Linked DNA regions of Draconibacterium halophilum. Each later gene encodes a partner of the first gene's protein in a complex. Links are inferred from orthologs where the notes say so. Each region holds a gene or a part of one and is shown in the gene's direction. Other genes may lie near its edges.

Evidence for each region. Proteins that work in one complex are often made in the same cells at the same time.
Region 2: the proteins of prmC (region 1) and prfA are in contact, whole or in part, in a crystal structure (PDB 2B3T), measured with the Escherichia coli proteins. The link is inferred for Draconibacterium halophilum from one-to-one orthologs.

Annotation. Positions count from the first base shown.
Region 1 is NZ_CP048409.1:1,265,804-1,272,371, forward strand. What follows is about bases 1,042-3,862. They hold prmC (peptide chain release factor N(5)-glutamine methyltransferase), read left to right. Parts: upstream 1,042-1,942; coding sequence 1,943-2,782; downstream 2,783-3,862. Other genes in these bases: ribD (bifunctional diaminohydroxyphosphoribosylaminopyrimidine deaminase/5-amino-6-(5-phosphoribosylamino)uracil reductase RibD), read right to left, coding at 1,042-1,902; G0Q07_RS05135 (endonuclease/exonuclease/phosphatase family protein), read left to right, coding at 2,865-3,862. In the rest of the region: G0Q07_RS05120 (DUF6146 family protein), read left to right, coding at 1-238; more of ribD, read right to left, coding at 853-1,041; more of G0Q07_RS05135, read left to right, coding at 3,863-3,929; G0Q07_RS05145 (TlpA disulfide reductase family protein), read left to right, coding at 5,207-6,463; G0Q07_RS05150 (UDP-2,3-diacylglucosamine diphosphatase), read left to right, coding at 6,479-6,568. UniProt on the Escherichia coli protein: Methylates the class 1 translation termination release factors RF1/PrfA and RF2/PrfB on the glutamine residue of the universally conserved GGQ motif, i.e. on 'Gln-235' in RF1 and on 'Gln-252' in RF2.
Region 2 is NZ_CP048409.1:4,781,835-4,790,006, reverse strand. Bases 2,642-5,607 are described here. They hold prfA (peptide chain release factor 1), read left to right. Parts: upstream 2,642-3,564; coding sequence 3,565-4,650; downstream 4,651-5,607. Other genes in these bases: pyrF (orotidine-5'-phosphate decarboxylase), read left to right, coding at 4,706-5,539; G0Q07_RS19595 (AIR synthase related protein), read left to right, coding at 2,642-3,556. Also shown: G0Q07_RS19605 (HD domain-containing protein), read right to left, coding at 1-382; G0Q07_RS19600 (AMP-binding protein), read left to right, coding at 593-2,257; more of G0Q07_RS19595, read left to right, coding at 2,531-2,641; G0Q07_RS19580 (Gfo/Idh/MocA family protein), read right to left, coding at 5,719-7,194; G0Q07_RS19575 (fasciclin domain-containing protein), read right to left, coding at 7,360-7,986. UniProt on the Escherichia coli protein: Peptide chain release factor 1 directs the termination of translation in response to the peptide chain termination codons UAG and UAA.

The DNA of each region.
Region 1 (6,568 bases):
GGCCAGCTATCGGTCGCAATCGTATTACGAGAGTTGGAACCAACAATATGTAAGTGCCTGGAATGCGAAATGCGCCTCACCATCGCGCAATTGGTCGTTTGAACCGGTTGTTGGCTACGATCCTACTGAAGATTATGGTTTTGAGATGAACCACAAACTATTCTACTACTTTATGTACGTGGAACGAGTTCTGAAAAAGCAGATCATTCCCGGAGGTCCACACGTGGTGTTTAAGTAGTGGAATTCATGAGGTTCCCTCCTAGAGTCAGATGACTGGATTCTTCCTTCAAGTATTATAGTTAAGCAGAAGAAACTGGCTTTTGCCCTATCGGGCTGATTTTACTTTTTGTCTTGAGAAAATAAGTAAACAAAAAACTCAAGGCTGCGCCTGACTCGCTCGGAAAAGCCCTGCCTACCGGCAGGCAGGTACGCGGCGCCAACTAAAATTTCTGAAACTTCCCGATGCTACGATCGGGACAGGCAGTCGTACCTCCTCAAACCTGCCGGCCGGCAGGCGGGCATCAGTAATTTTTGAACGTCGTCACCACTTGTTTTCCGGTTCATCAGCCGAGGCCAGGCTTCGATGTCGCTGACGTTACAATTGTAGACGGCCTCTTTTGGTCTTTACGCGGAGTTGAAATAAAATTTTAGGGAGAGCGGGAAGCTCCGGGTGTGCGAGGAGATCACCCGTCCGAACTTCAGTTTTATAAGAACGTAGAGTGAAGGCAAAAAGAAGACTTGACTTTTTTGCTTCGTTTTTGTGGTAAGACAAAAATGAAGGCCGCCGGCAGGCCGCAATTCCGAAGATTTTGGGTGTCGTTTAATAGTTGCAATCTGCCGTCTTGGATGATTCTAAATAGCCGTATTTCGGTAAATTACCAATTTGTCTTTCCCTATTGATTCCGATTGTCCTGTAGTTCCGGGCAGAGAAGGTGCTTTTATACCACTGCCAAACTGCATGTGCCCGGTGTAAACATGAGCTTCGTCCCACAACCCGGCATCAATAAAAGTATGTAGTAGTTGCCGGCCTCCTTCTACAATTAACGAGAGTACATTTTTTTGATGCAGCACTTCCAGCATTTGAGGAAGAAGCTGAGCTGAGAAATCAATTTTAATGAATTCTGTTTTGTTGTGGGTATGGTTTTTAAGTGCGTTAAAAACAATTGTTTCTGTTGAGTTATCAAATAAGTTGAGCTTCTTATTCAAACGTAACTCCCGGTCTAAAACAATTCGCAAAGGATTTTTTCCTTTAATAAGCCTGACTGTTAGCGAAGGGTTATCTTTTTCGGCGGTGTTTGTGCCCACTATAATTGCATCTTCTTCCGCACGCATTTGATGAACCCGCAATAATGCCCGCGGACCGGTAATCCAGGTTGGCTCTCCGTAGTTTTCAGCACTTCGTTCAACATCAATAAACCCATCAGTAGTTTGTGCCCATTTTAGCAAAATGTAGGGGCGTTGTTTCTGGTGAAAAGTAAAAAAGCGCCGGTTCAGCTCGTCGCATTCTTTTTTCAGAATACCTGTTTTTACTTCAACACCGGCATTCTGTAGTTTTTCTATTCCTTTTCCGGCAACTTTGGCAAACGGATCGATGCTGCCAATTACCACACGCGGAATTTGTTTCTGGATGATCAGGTTGGAGCAGGGAGGTGTTAAACCGTAATGTGCACAGGGTTCCAGCGAAACATAAATGGTGCTTTCTTTCAGTTTTTCCGCGTCGGTAACCGAGTTTATGGCATTCACCTCGGCATGCGCCTGCCCGTGTTTTTGGTGATACCCTTCGCCGATTATCGTGTTGTTGTACACGATAACACAACCCACCATCGGGTTGGGCGAAACATGTCCGGCACCCAGGCGGGCCAGCTCGATACAGCGAGCCATATATTTTTCTTCGGTTGTCATTTTCAAAGAAAGACTAAATTTGTAGCAACAAAAGTACACAATGCAGAAAACTATTCAATACATCCGTGCAGAATTGGCACCGTATTATCCCGAAACCGAAATTTCAGGGTTCATACAAATGATTATGAATAGCGTGTTGCGAATGTCGTACACGCAAATGATTTTGGAAAAAGACCGGGTGTTGGAAACAACTGAATCGGACGGGATAAACGTGATTGTTGAGCGACTGAAAAGACACGAGCCCATTCAATATATTTTGGGTGTTGCCGAATTTTATGGATTACAGCTGGATGTGAAACCGGGAGTTTTGATTCCCCGGCCGGAAACCGAAGAGTTGGTGGAGTGGATTAGCAAAACAGAAATTCCTGAGCAGGCAAGAATCCTCGACGTTGGCACAGGCAGCGGTTGTATTGCACTGGCATTAAAAAATGAGTTGCCCACTGTTGAGATCATGGCTGTTGATGTATCGGAAAATGTACTTACACTTGCAACCGGGAATGCAATAAGAAATGAGCTTGAAGTTACATTTAAACAAGCCGACATATTAAACTGGCCACAATATTCGTGGCCACAATTTGATGTAATTGTAAGTAACCCGCCTTATGTAATGGAACGCGAAAAAAAGCAGATGGAAGCCAATGTGCTGGAGTACGAACCCGAATTGGCGTTGTTTGTGAGCGACACCGATCCGCTGATTTTTTACCGGGCCATTGCAAAGTTTGCTTCAAAACAATTAAATGAAGGTGGATTCCTGTTTTTTGAAATTAACGAAAACCTGGGAGATGAAATGGTGGGGCTTGTTAACCAGTTGGGATTTAAGTCGATAGAATTACGTCGCGATTTGAATAATAAAAATCGCATGCTTCGATGTCAAAAATAAATGGTTTCGATATCATGAAAAACAGATTTTACCGTTTGTTTTTGAAAACGATTATTTATTTTGCAGTGACTAAATCTAATAAGTGAGAAAAGTAATCCTTAAAATACTGTCTCTAGTCAATATTCTTCTGGCGTTGGCTCTTGCGGCATCGTATCTTTCGGTGTACATCCCGCCCGATAAATACTGGCTGCCGTCGCTATTCGGAATGGCCTATCCATTTTTACTGGGTGGCAACATCATATTTATTGTACTCTGGATTTTGTTTAAACCGCGTTACACATTGTTGTCGTTGGGGGTAATTCTTTTAGGCTGGGGTTACGTTACGCGTTTTATGCAGATCAATGGCAAAGGCAGCGAGGAGGCAAATATTAAAGTAGTGTCCTATAATGTGAAACACTTTGTAGCCGACACCAGCGGAACTCAGAAAGAAAATGCAACAAAAATTATCTCGTTTTTAGCTGATCAGAATGCAGATATTATTTGCTTGCAGGAAGCCCGTTTGCGAAAGAACAGCATTTTTAACCTGGCACAAACGGTTAAAGACCTGCAATCGATAAAACACTACCAGTTTGCACGCTCGAGTACAACCTACGGGTCGGTAACCATGACCCGCTACCCGATTGTAAACATGGGAGAAATCAGGTTTGAGAACTCACGAAATATTACCATTTATACTGATGTTTTAATCGACACAGATACCGTTCGGATTTTTAATATTCATTTACAGTCGTATCACATCAATCCTGATAAATATTCAATTATTGAATCGCCGGGATTAAACGAAGAAAAGGATTTGGAAGAGGTGAAAGAAATGGGAGCGAAATTTAAAGAGGCCTTTCAGTTGCGGGCCGAACAAGTTCGCGAAATTCGCAAATATGTTGATGAGTCGCCTCATAATGTGATTGTTTGCGGCGATTTTAACGATACTCCGGTTTCTTTTTCGTACCGTACTTTGGCCAGCGGATTAACTGATGCTTTTGTGAATTCAGGACAGGGGATAGGACGTACCTACATTGGAAAGCTGCCTTCGTTCCGAATTGATTACATTATGCATGGCGATGGTTTTGAGTCGTACAATTTTGAAACACTCGATTACCGCATGTCCGATCACTTACCGGTTAGCTGTAGCCTGTTAAAAATGGATTAGTGATGTGCAAGTAATTTTACGGCAACTTCTTTATCGGTTTTAAGTTGCTTCACCAATGCTTCAATGCCTGAGAATTTCTGCTCTTCCCTGATTTTGTCGATAAAAATGAGGGTGATATTATTGCCGTACATATCTCCTGAAAAATCAAAAATATTTACTTCTATACTTCGGTTATCGGCATTGTTGTTAAAGGTTGGTCGCGTGCCAATATTCAGCATTCCTTTATACTGCTTGTCTTCAATCTCAATTAAAACAGCATACACACCGTAACCCGGAATAATTTTATATTTATCAGATGCTTCAATGTTTGCCGTGGGGAAACCCAGTTTGCGGCCCAGTTGCATCCCTTTTACTACGGTTCCGTGCAGTGTGAACTCATAGCCCAGATATTGATTGGCTTTTTTTATATCTCCCGATTGCAGCGCTTCTCTGATTTTTGTAGAGCTAACTTTTTCTGCTTCTACCGACAATGCATCGGTCTTTTTAACCTCGAAATTGTTCTTTTCAGCACATTCTTTCAAGTATTCATAGCCGCCCTCACGGTTTTTGCCAAAGCGGTGGTCGTAGCCCACAACCAAACACCGTGTGCCTATTTTATTCACCAATAAATCTTTTACAAATTGGGTGTATGATAACTCCGCAAACTCTTTATTAAAAGGATAGATAATCAGGTGATCGACGCCAAACTTTTCAAAAAGCTTAATTTTCTCATTTTTGGTTGTCAGCAAACGTAGGCTTTTATCATTTGGCGAAGTAACAATTCGTGGGTGGGGTAAAAGGTAAAGATCACCGTTTCGCCATTCATTTCTCTGGCCAAAAATTTTAACTCTTCAATAACCGACTGATGGCCTTTGTGCAGCCCATCGAAGGTGCCGATAGTTACCACAGGGTTACGGGCATTAAAATCATCAAGCGAATAATGAATCTTCACTGGTTTTGTATAAAATGTTTTGCGCTACAAACCTATTGAAAATTTTAAAGCAATTAAAGGCGTAGTGTTGAATCAGGTTAAAATTATGCGAAGTAAAAAAGGTTTTATAATCGTTTTTGCCCAAATATTATTCATTCAAACCCTTTGTTTATACATTTGTAATCATCTTAATGCACAATTGAACCCATAAAAATTGTTATTTTCTTTGATTGCTATTTTCGATGTATGCAAAATTGTTAATTTTACGGCCTTTATATTGAAACGAGCAACCTTGGTCAGATCACTTCAGGTTTAAACCAATTTGCACGATTACGATGATACCTTATTGGTAGCTTATATTAATCAGATGAAACGAGCATCACAAAATTTGCCCAACGGGAGCAAGATTAAAAGCGAGTTACATGAGTTACCGCTGAATGTGAACAACTTTAATCGAATGACAAACATGACGTACAGAGTTTTATTTTTTTTAGTGGCTGCCCTGCTTGTTTTGGGAGGGTGTAAGCAAGACAAAGAGTTTACAATTCGTGGTAAAATCACACACGCAGAAGACGAAACCATTGTTTTGGAAGAATTGCATACTACTTCGCTGAAAAAGATAGCAGAAACAAAAATCAATACAAAAGGAGAGTTTGAGATTTCGGCAATGACCGGAATTCCGACATTTTATCTTTTAAAACTTAGCGACCAGAACTTTATCACCTTGTTGGTCGACTCGGCAGAAACAGTTACCATTGAAGCCGATGCAGCTAATTTTGATCGCGAATACAATGTTGAAGGATCGCTCGGATCAGCTCAGGTGAAGATGTTGGATTCGAAGCTCAAAGATACCAGACATAAACTGGACTCGCTAAGGTCATTAGATAATTTATATGCCGGCAACCCGGAGTATGATAATGTAAGACCACGATGGGCGGAAGAATATAATGAGATTGTTCAGGAACAAATAGAGTTCTCCACAAATTTTGTTCGCGAAAATCCGTTTTCAATGGCCAGTGTGCTGGCACTTTATCAGAAGTTCAATCCCGAAGATGAATCGTTTATTGTTCGAGATTTGCAGGTGATGAAAACAGCTGCTTCGGCCTTAAATACTATTTATCCAAAATCAGAACAGGTACAGGCACTTTATAACAATACCCTGCAGATTGTGCGTAATGAACAGTCGGCAAATATGCAACGGTTTATTCAGGAACAAGGCGATAACAGCCCTGATATTGTTTTGCCCGATCCTGAAGGAAATGAAGTGGCCTTATCATCGTTGCGCGGCAAAGTAGTTTTGCTGCAATTCTGGGCTGCTGTCGATCGTGGATCGCGAATTCAAAACCCGGTTTTGGTAGAAGCTTACAAAAAGTACCATCGCAAAGGTTTCGAAATTTACCAGGTAAGTGTTGATCAAAATCGGGCTGAGTGGGTAGATGCCATCGATCAGGATAAACTGTCCTGGATAAATGTTGGTGATATGGAAGGAAGTAAACTAGCTGCAGCAGTTTATAATGTGCAGAATATTCCATTTAATTATTTGCTTAATGAGGAAGGCGAGATTGTTGCCAAAAACCTAAAAGGACCGGCTTTAGATAAAGCACTGGCTCGACTTCTCGACTAGTATAAAACTGGCAAATTGACGCAAAAACGAAAAATATATTTTGTCTCAGATGTACACCTTGGAGCACCGGCACTGAATAACAACCGGGAACGCGAGCTATTATTC
Region 2 (8,172 bases), 3.5 Mb from region 1 along the record:
CCAGCCGGTCGGCATCCTGAACGATTTGGGCTTCAATACTTTCGGCCTTTGTTTCAACTCCGGCGCCTTTAAATGATACTTGTTCTATAATCTGCCCAATTCTTTCAGCATCTTTTTTATCAACTTCAACTTGGGTTAGCCAGCTTTTTGTTTTCGAAGTGTTTTCTCCGTTGCCCAGTTTCCAGTCGTCGAGATCGTGAAGCAAGGCTGCCATTTCAATAAGAAAAAGATCGCCGCCTTCTTTTTCTGCCAGGTGAAGAGCCATGTTTCGCACACGGTAAATGTGCCACCAATCGTGCCCCGAACTATCGGCTTCAAAGTACTGTTTTATAAAGTTTTCAGTAGCCGAAACCAGCTCATTTTGTTGAATATTAGACCCCATAATTCGAATTTTAGTTGTTAAAACTACTATTTTAAACCATAAAAAAAGTTAAGAATTTTTCCGAAATGCTATAAGTTGCATTCGTTCAGTTATTTGTGAGTAGGATGTGTTTCGTAGAGGAAAATGAAGTCACATAACCACCACAGATTTTTTGCTATTTTTGGCGCGTTTATTTGAGCAAACAGATTTGCTTTAAGAGAGACAGAAAATATGATTAACAAAACAAGATTGACTTTGCCGGCATTGTTTTACAATTCGGTGGAGAAATTTGCGGATAATACCTCGGTAAAGTTTGCCGGTGAAGAGGATTTCACTTACAAACAAATGGGAGAGGATGTGGAGCTTTTGGCGGAACTTTTAGTAGGACTGGGCATTGGTAAAGGCGATAAAGTAGCCATTTTAAGCACCAATATGCCAAACTGGGGAAAAGCTTTTTTTGCTACTTCGGTAGTTGGGGCAGTGGCTGTTCCTATTTTACCCGATTTCCATTCGAATGAGATTGAGACGATTATAGAACACTCCGAATCAAAATTGCTGTTTGTTTCCGAGGGGCTCTACAAATCGGTGAGTCCGGGTGTTTCTGATATTGTAGAGCATATGGTTTTGGTGGATAACTTTGCTGTAATTCCCAAACAAATGCCGGCAGAACTTTTAACGAAATTAACTTCTTCGTTGCCTCTAACCACCCGTAAGTTTTTACCTGTTGATGTGGTGGAAGAAGATCTGGCATCGATTATTTATACATCGGGTACTACGGGTAGCTCAAAAGGAGTGATGCTTACGCACAAAAATCTGGCGTGGACAGCGCAACAAAGTCGTACGTTACAGCGGATAACTCCTGTCGACAGGTTTATTTCCATATTGCCACTGTCGCATACACTCGAAAATACGGTGGGCTTTTTATTGCCGTTCATGTACGGCGCATCGGTTCATTATCTGCGGAAACCTCCTGTAGCATCGGTGTTAATGCCGGCATTGCAAGAGGTTAAGCCTACTGTAATGTTATCGGTGCCACTCATTATCGAGAAGGTTTACAAGGCAAAAATTCAACCAGCTTTCCAAAAAAGCGGGATGATGCGTTTTCTAACTTCGTTTGCGCCAACACGAAAATTAATGCATAAAATTGCGGCTAAAAAGCTACATAAAACATTTGGCGGGCACTTGCACTTTTTCGGAATTGGTGGTGCAAAACTTGACTCAACAGTTGAACGCTTTTTATTTGAAGGCGGATTCCCGTACGCCATTGGTTATGGATTAACCGAAACGGCACCTCTGTTATCAGGGGCAGTAGGAAAATACAGGAGAGTAGGTTCTGCTGGAATTGCCATGAAAGGTGTCTCATTGCGCATCGCCAATCCTGATCCGGCAACCGGTGAGGGCGAAATTCAGGCAAAAGGCGAGAATGTTATGAGAGGTTATTATAAAGCTCCTGACATTACCAAAGATGTTTTTACCGAAGATGGCTGGTTTCGCACCGGTGACCGGGGAATGTTTGATAAACAAAATTTGCTGCACATTAAAGGCCGTATAAAAACGATGATTGTGGGGGCCAGTGGCGAAAATATTTACCCCGAAGAAATTGAAACGGTGATTAACAAAATGCGTTTTGTATTGGAATCGCTGGTGGTTGAAAAGAAAGGTAAACTGGTAGCCATGATTCATTTGAACACCGAGGAAATGGAAGAACATTTTAAACAATTGAAAGAGGACGCACAGCATTATTTTACTGAAAGATCGGATGAAATATTGGAGGAGATCATGAAAAAAGTGAACCAGGAAGTGAATAAGTTTTCGCGGATCAATCAGGTTGTATTGCAGCCAAATCCTTTTGAACGTACGCCAACAAGAAAGATTAAGCGCTTTTTATACGCTTAGCTATCACGATATTTTAACAATTAAGGAAGGACGTATGAAGTCTTTCCTTTTTTTGTTTGTCTGCCTGGGAATAATGACAGACAATCGATTAGAAATTGTTACTTTTGTAGCCACAAAAATCACGTAGTAAATGGTAACGGAATCAAGATATAGTGCAAGGGGGGTTTCGGCCTCGAAAGAAGATGTGCACGAAGCAATTAAGAATGTAGACAAAGGTCTTTTTCCAAAGGCATTCTGCAAAATTGTTCCCGATATTTTAGGGGGCGATGCGGAATGGTGCAATATTATGCACGCCGATGGGCAGGAACAAAATCGGCATTGGCGTACATGTACTGGAAAGAAACCGGCGACGTATCGGTGTGGAAAGGAATAGCTCAGGATGCATTAATCATGAATGTTGACGACTTGCTTTGTGTTGGTGCAACCGATAATATTTTGGTGTCGTCGACCATTGGCCGTAACAAAAACAATATTCCGGGCGAAGTTATTGCAGCTATCATTAACGGAACCGAAGAGTTGCTTGCCAACCTGCGCGAAATGGGTGTGAGCATTTATTCAACCGGCGGAGAAACTGCTGATGTCGGTGATTTGGTTCGCACAATCATTGTTGACTCAACGGTTACTTGCCGAATGAAAAAAGCAGATGTGGTGTCGGCCGATAAAATTGCTGCCGGAGATGTAATTGTTGGTTTGTCATCATCGGGAACGGCAACTTACGAAACGGAATACAACGGTGGAATGGGAAGTAACGGATTAACTTCGGCCCGCCACGATGTTTTTGCCAATTATCTGGCCGATAAATACCCGGAGAGTTTTGATCCGGAAGTTCCGTCAGACTTGGTTTATTCAGGGGGAAAAAAGCTGACTGATGCTATTGAAGGATTAAATATTGATGCCGGCAAGCTGGTACTTTCGCCAACACGAACTTATGCTCCGGTAATTAAAAAAGTGCTGGACAAGTATCGCTCACAAATTTCAGGAATGATTCATTGTTCGGGAGGAGCGCAAACAAAAGTATTGCATTTTGTCGAGAATGTTCATGTTGTAAAAGATAATATGTTTCCGGTACCGCAGCTGTTCAAACTAATTCAGGAGCAATCGGGTACCAACTGGAAAGAAATGTACAAGGTGTTCAACATGGGGCACCGTTACGAAATATACTGCAGTGCCGATGTGGCCAACGAGATTATTGAAATCTCAAAATCGTTCAACATCGATGCACAAATTATTGGAAAAGTTGAACCTTTCGACGGTAAGAAATTGACAATTAAGTCGGAGAAAGGGGAATTCATTTATTAAAGAAAACCATGGCAGAATACGCATTATTAGAAAAGTTTGAATCGATAAAGCACCGCTTCGAGGAAGTAGAGCAGCAGATTACCGATCCTGAGGTGATTGCTGATATGAAGCGTTACGTAAAGCTGAATCAGGAATACAAAAACCTGCAAAAGTTAGTTGAAAAGTTTCAGGAATTTAAAAATCTGGTTGATAATATCCAGACCGGGAAAGAAATGCTGGCCGAGGAAAGCGATGAAGAAATGCGCGAAATGGCGCGTGAGGAAATCGAAGAGTCGGAAAAACGTATCCCTGAACTTGAGAAGGAAATAAAAATGTTGCTTGTTCCGGCCGATCCGGAAGATGCCAAAAATGCAATTCTTGAAATCCGTGCCGGAACCGGTGGCGATGAGGCAAGTATTTTTGCCGGCGACCTGTTCCGCATGTACAGTAAGTTTTGCGAACAAAAAGGCTGGCGTATGGAAGTTACCAATGCCAACGAAGGAACCGCAGGTGGTTTTAAAGAGATTGTTGCCAATATTAGCGGCGAAGGTGTTTACGGCGTTATGAAATACGAATCGGGAGTGCACCGTGTGCAGCGTGTACCACAAACCGAAACACAGGGACGGGTGCATACGTCGGCAGCAACAGTAGCGGTTTTGCCTGAAGCGGATGAATTTGATGTGGAATTAAAAACCGAGGATATCCGTCGTGATGAATACTGTTCGTCAGGCCCTGGTGGACAGTCGGTGAATACCACTTATTCGGCCATTCGTTTAACGCACATTCCAACCGGAATTGTAGTTACTTGTCAGGATCAGAAATCGAAGCTGAAAAACCTTGACAAAGCAATGGGAGAGCTGCGTACCCGATTGTACAATATGGAGTACCAGAAATATATCGACGAGATTTCATCGAAACGGAAAACAATGGTTTCTACCGGCGACCGGTCAGCGAAAATTCGTACGTACAACTGGCCACAGGGAAGGGTTACCGATCACCGTATTAACCTTACTATGTACAACTTGCAGGCAATTATTAATGGCGAAATTAGTGAAATCATTGAAAAATTGATGCTCGAAGAAAACGCCGCAAAACTTAAAGAAGCAGAAATTTAAAAACAATAAATGGAGGTTTTCGGACTTCGGTCCCCAGACTTCTAACTTTTTTATCATGAATCAACAACAACTATTTGAGCAGATCCAAAAAAAGCGCAGTTTTCTTTGCGTGGGTTTGGATACCGATATTCAAAAAATTCCACAACACTTGAAAGATACGTCTGACCCGGTCTTTTCATTCAACAAAGAAATTATTGATGCCACTGCCGGGTTTTCGGTGGCTTATAAACCCAATCTGGCATTTTACGAAAGTTTGGGATCGAAAGGAATGGAAAGCCTGGAAAAAACTGTGAGGTATATAAAATCTAAATTCCCTGAAATTTTTGTGATTGCAGATGCCAAACGTGGAGATATTGGCAATACATCGAATTTATATGCACGTGCATTTTTCGATCAGCAGGATTTTGATGCGGTAACCGTTGCGCCCTACATGGGCGAAGACTCGGTAAAACCGTTTATGACTTACCTCGACAAATGGGTGATTCTTTTGGCGCTTACATCAAATAAAGGAGCATCCGATTTTCAGTTTATCGAAGACAAAGAAAGTGGCGACAAGTTGTTTGAAACGGTTTTAAAAACATCGCAAAACTGGGGAACCACAGAGAATCTGATGTATGTAGTTGGAGCTACAAAAGCGGAGAAACTGAAAGAAATTCGCACGATTGTTCCTAATCACTTTTTGTTAGTACCGGGCGTGGGAGCGCAAGGTGGTAGCTTGCAGGAAGTAGCAAAAAACGGAATGAACAGCAAATGTGGTTTGTTGGTGAATTCGTCGCGTGGAATTATCTACGCTTCGTCGGAAACTGATTTCGCAACAAAAGCTGGAGCAGCAGCAGCAGGAGTTCAGAAAGAAATGGAAGTGCTGTTGAAAGAGGCCGGATTGATTTAGATTGTAAGAATTAAAGAAAGGCAGTTTACCTAAGCGCTAAGCGCTTAGAATCAAAAGCATAAAAAAGGGATGTCGTTTATTCGGTATCCCTTTTTCGTCATTCTGAACTTGTTTAAGAATCTTTTTCAAGTAGATCCTGAAATGAATTCAGGATAACGATTTTTCACAATAATACTGTTTTAAATCTGCTCCCAGCCGCTACGGTAAGTGTGCCTGATCCACTCTTCGGCCATTTTTTGCGCCGATAGAGTTTCGTAATCTTTGTTAAAAGTCGGATCACCGTTAATTACATCAAAATTGTCTTTTTTCAATACGCGAATGGTATCCGATGGACGAATATTTGTAAATCGCATATTCGGTCCGTCCCACTCCAACTTGCGCTGAAGGCTTTGCAATCGAACAGCCAGCACACCCATAACAACCATTTCGTTTAATGGGCCGGCATAGGCAAAATTCGACGAGGCTTCAACACGTGCATCTTTACTTTCTTTGCAGGCTCTTATCCAGTCTTGTTCATGTCCGCCTTCCATGGCATTATAAATGCGTCGAATCGATTTATCCGGCTCTTGAAAATGAGCCATTTCTGCTGTTGGCAATAAGGTTGGATTAGCAGCGTAAGTGCCACACATAATCTTCCCTTTTGTACCGTAGAAAATACAACCACCACCGTCGTCGCCCATCTGTTCGCCATCTTTTAATTCATCGGGTCGTGGTGGCATAAAACCACCGTCGTACCAATTTACGGTAACTGCGGGCATGGCTACTTTTGGGAGATTATCACGGCGATCAAATTCGTAACGTACAAACTCTGCATTTGGTGCCGAATCATTATTAAATGGTGTTGAACTGCCTTCAACTGTTTTCGGATATTTTAAGTTTAATGCTTTAAAAACAGGATCGAGAATATGGCATCCCATATCGCCGAGTGCTCCGGTTCCAAAATCCCACCAGCCACGCCAGTTCCATGGGTGGTAAATGGGGTTGTATTCCGTAAACTTTGCCGGGCCTATAAATAAATCCCAATCCAGTGTTTTGGGAATTCTTTTGCTTTTTTCCGGTCGGGTTAAACCCTGTGGCCATATCGGGCGGTTAGTCCAGGTGTCAACATGGGTAACCTCACCAATTGTTCCGGCCCAAATCCATTCGCAAATCTGGCGAATACCGTCGGCCGAATTTCCCTGGTTGCCCATTTGTGTGGCAACGCCGTAACGTGCTGCGGTTTCGGTCATAATTCGCGATTCGTAAACCGAATGCGTCAATGGTTTCTGTAGAAAAACATGTTTCCCTTCGCGCATAGCCATTAATGCCGGCAGGGCGTGGGTATGATCCGGAGTAGCAATCATTACCGCGTCAATATCTTTCTGCTCTTCCAGCATCACCCTGAAATCTTTGTACTGCTTGGCCCGGTACCAACGCTCAAATGCGTTTCTTCCGGCGTAATCCCAGTCTACATCGCATAAGGCAACGATGTTTTCGGTTTCCATGAATTTCAGGTTGGTAAAACCTTTTCCTCCAACACCGATTCCGGCAATATTTAGTTTGTCGCTGGGTGGTTTATGACCAAGCCCTGCAATAACATTAGAGGGAAGAATTGTAGCGGCGGCAATACTTGCTGCCGTTGTTCCTATAAATTTTCTACGTGATAAATTGCTCATTTTCTTGTTTTCGAAAAAAATCACGGGAAAATAGAAAAAATAAAAGGCTTAACCTATTGATTAAGGTTTTTGAAGAAAGATTAACACTAATTTGCTGTAAACAAAAAAGGAGCGACTTATAAAAGCCGCTCCTTTAACGTTTCATGGCGTTGAAATTATTTTAGACTACTCAATTGGCAGAATAACCGCATCGATTACATGTATGATTCCATTTGATGCTGAGATGTTAACAAAATCGGGAACAAGATTTGCAGTATTTCCAACTGCCCAAATTTTCAGGTCTTTGTCAACCTTAAAGGTTGCACCTTCTAGCAGTGTTTCAATCGTTCTTGGATTCTTTTTAGGAACTACACTGTTTGCAGCTCTTCTTCCATCAGTAACATGGTACAGTAGAACATTAAGAACTAAGTCTGCCGGAAGGTCGCTAATGCTTTCCACTCCCAAGGCGTCGTAAAGAGCCATAAATGCATCGTTGGTTGGTGCAAAAACCGTATACTGATCGGTACCGTTTAAGAACATGTCAACCAATTCAGTTTCCAATTCTTCGTCAACATAAAAAAGTGCTCCAACTAACTCTGAAAAACCTGCATCGATAGCAATTGCGGCAATGGATGCGTCACCGGGAGGCAATGCTTTACCAGCTTTTAATGCTGAGTCTTCACTAAATTCACTTTGTGGGATGTAGTCGTCGTTTTCTTTTTCACAACTTACAAATGCCATACTTACAGCTATTGCTGCTACAATGGTTAAACTTCTTAAGCCAAACATGTTTTTTAAATTTCTTGTTTTCATTTCTGTAGATTTTTAATGAGTTTAAAATGTAATTACACTCAAAACAGTAAACAATTCATTAATGTTTAATAAAGAATTAAAAAAAATAAACAAAAATAAAAATATGGCTGAAATATGCCTGTGCAATGCTTTATATACAAGGGTTTATGTATAAAAGTTAAAGAAAGTTAAAAAAGATTATATAGG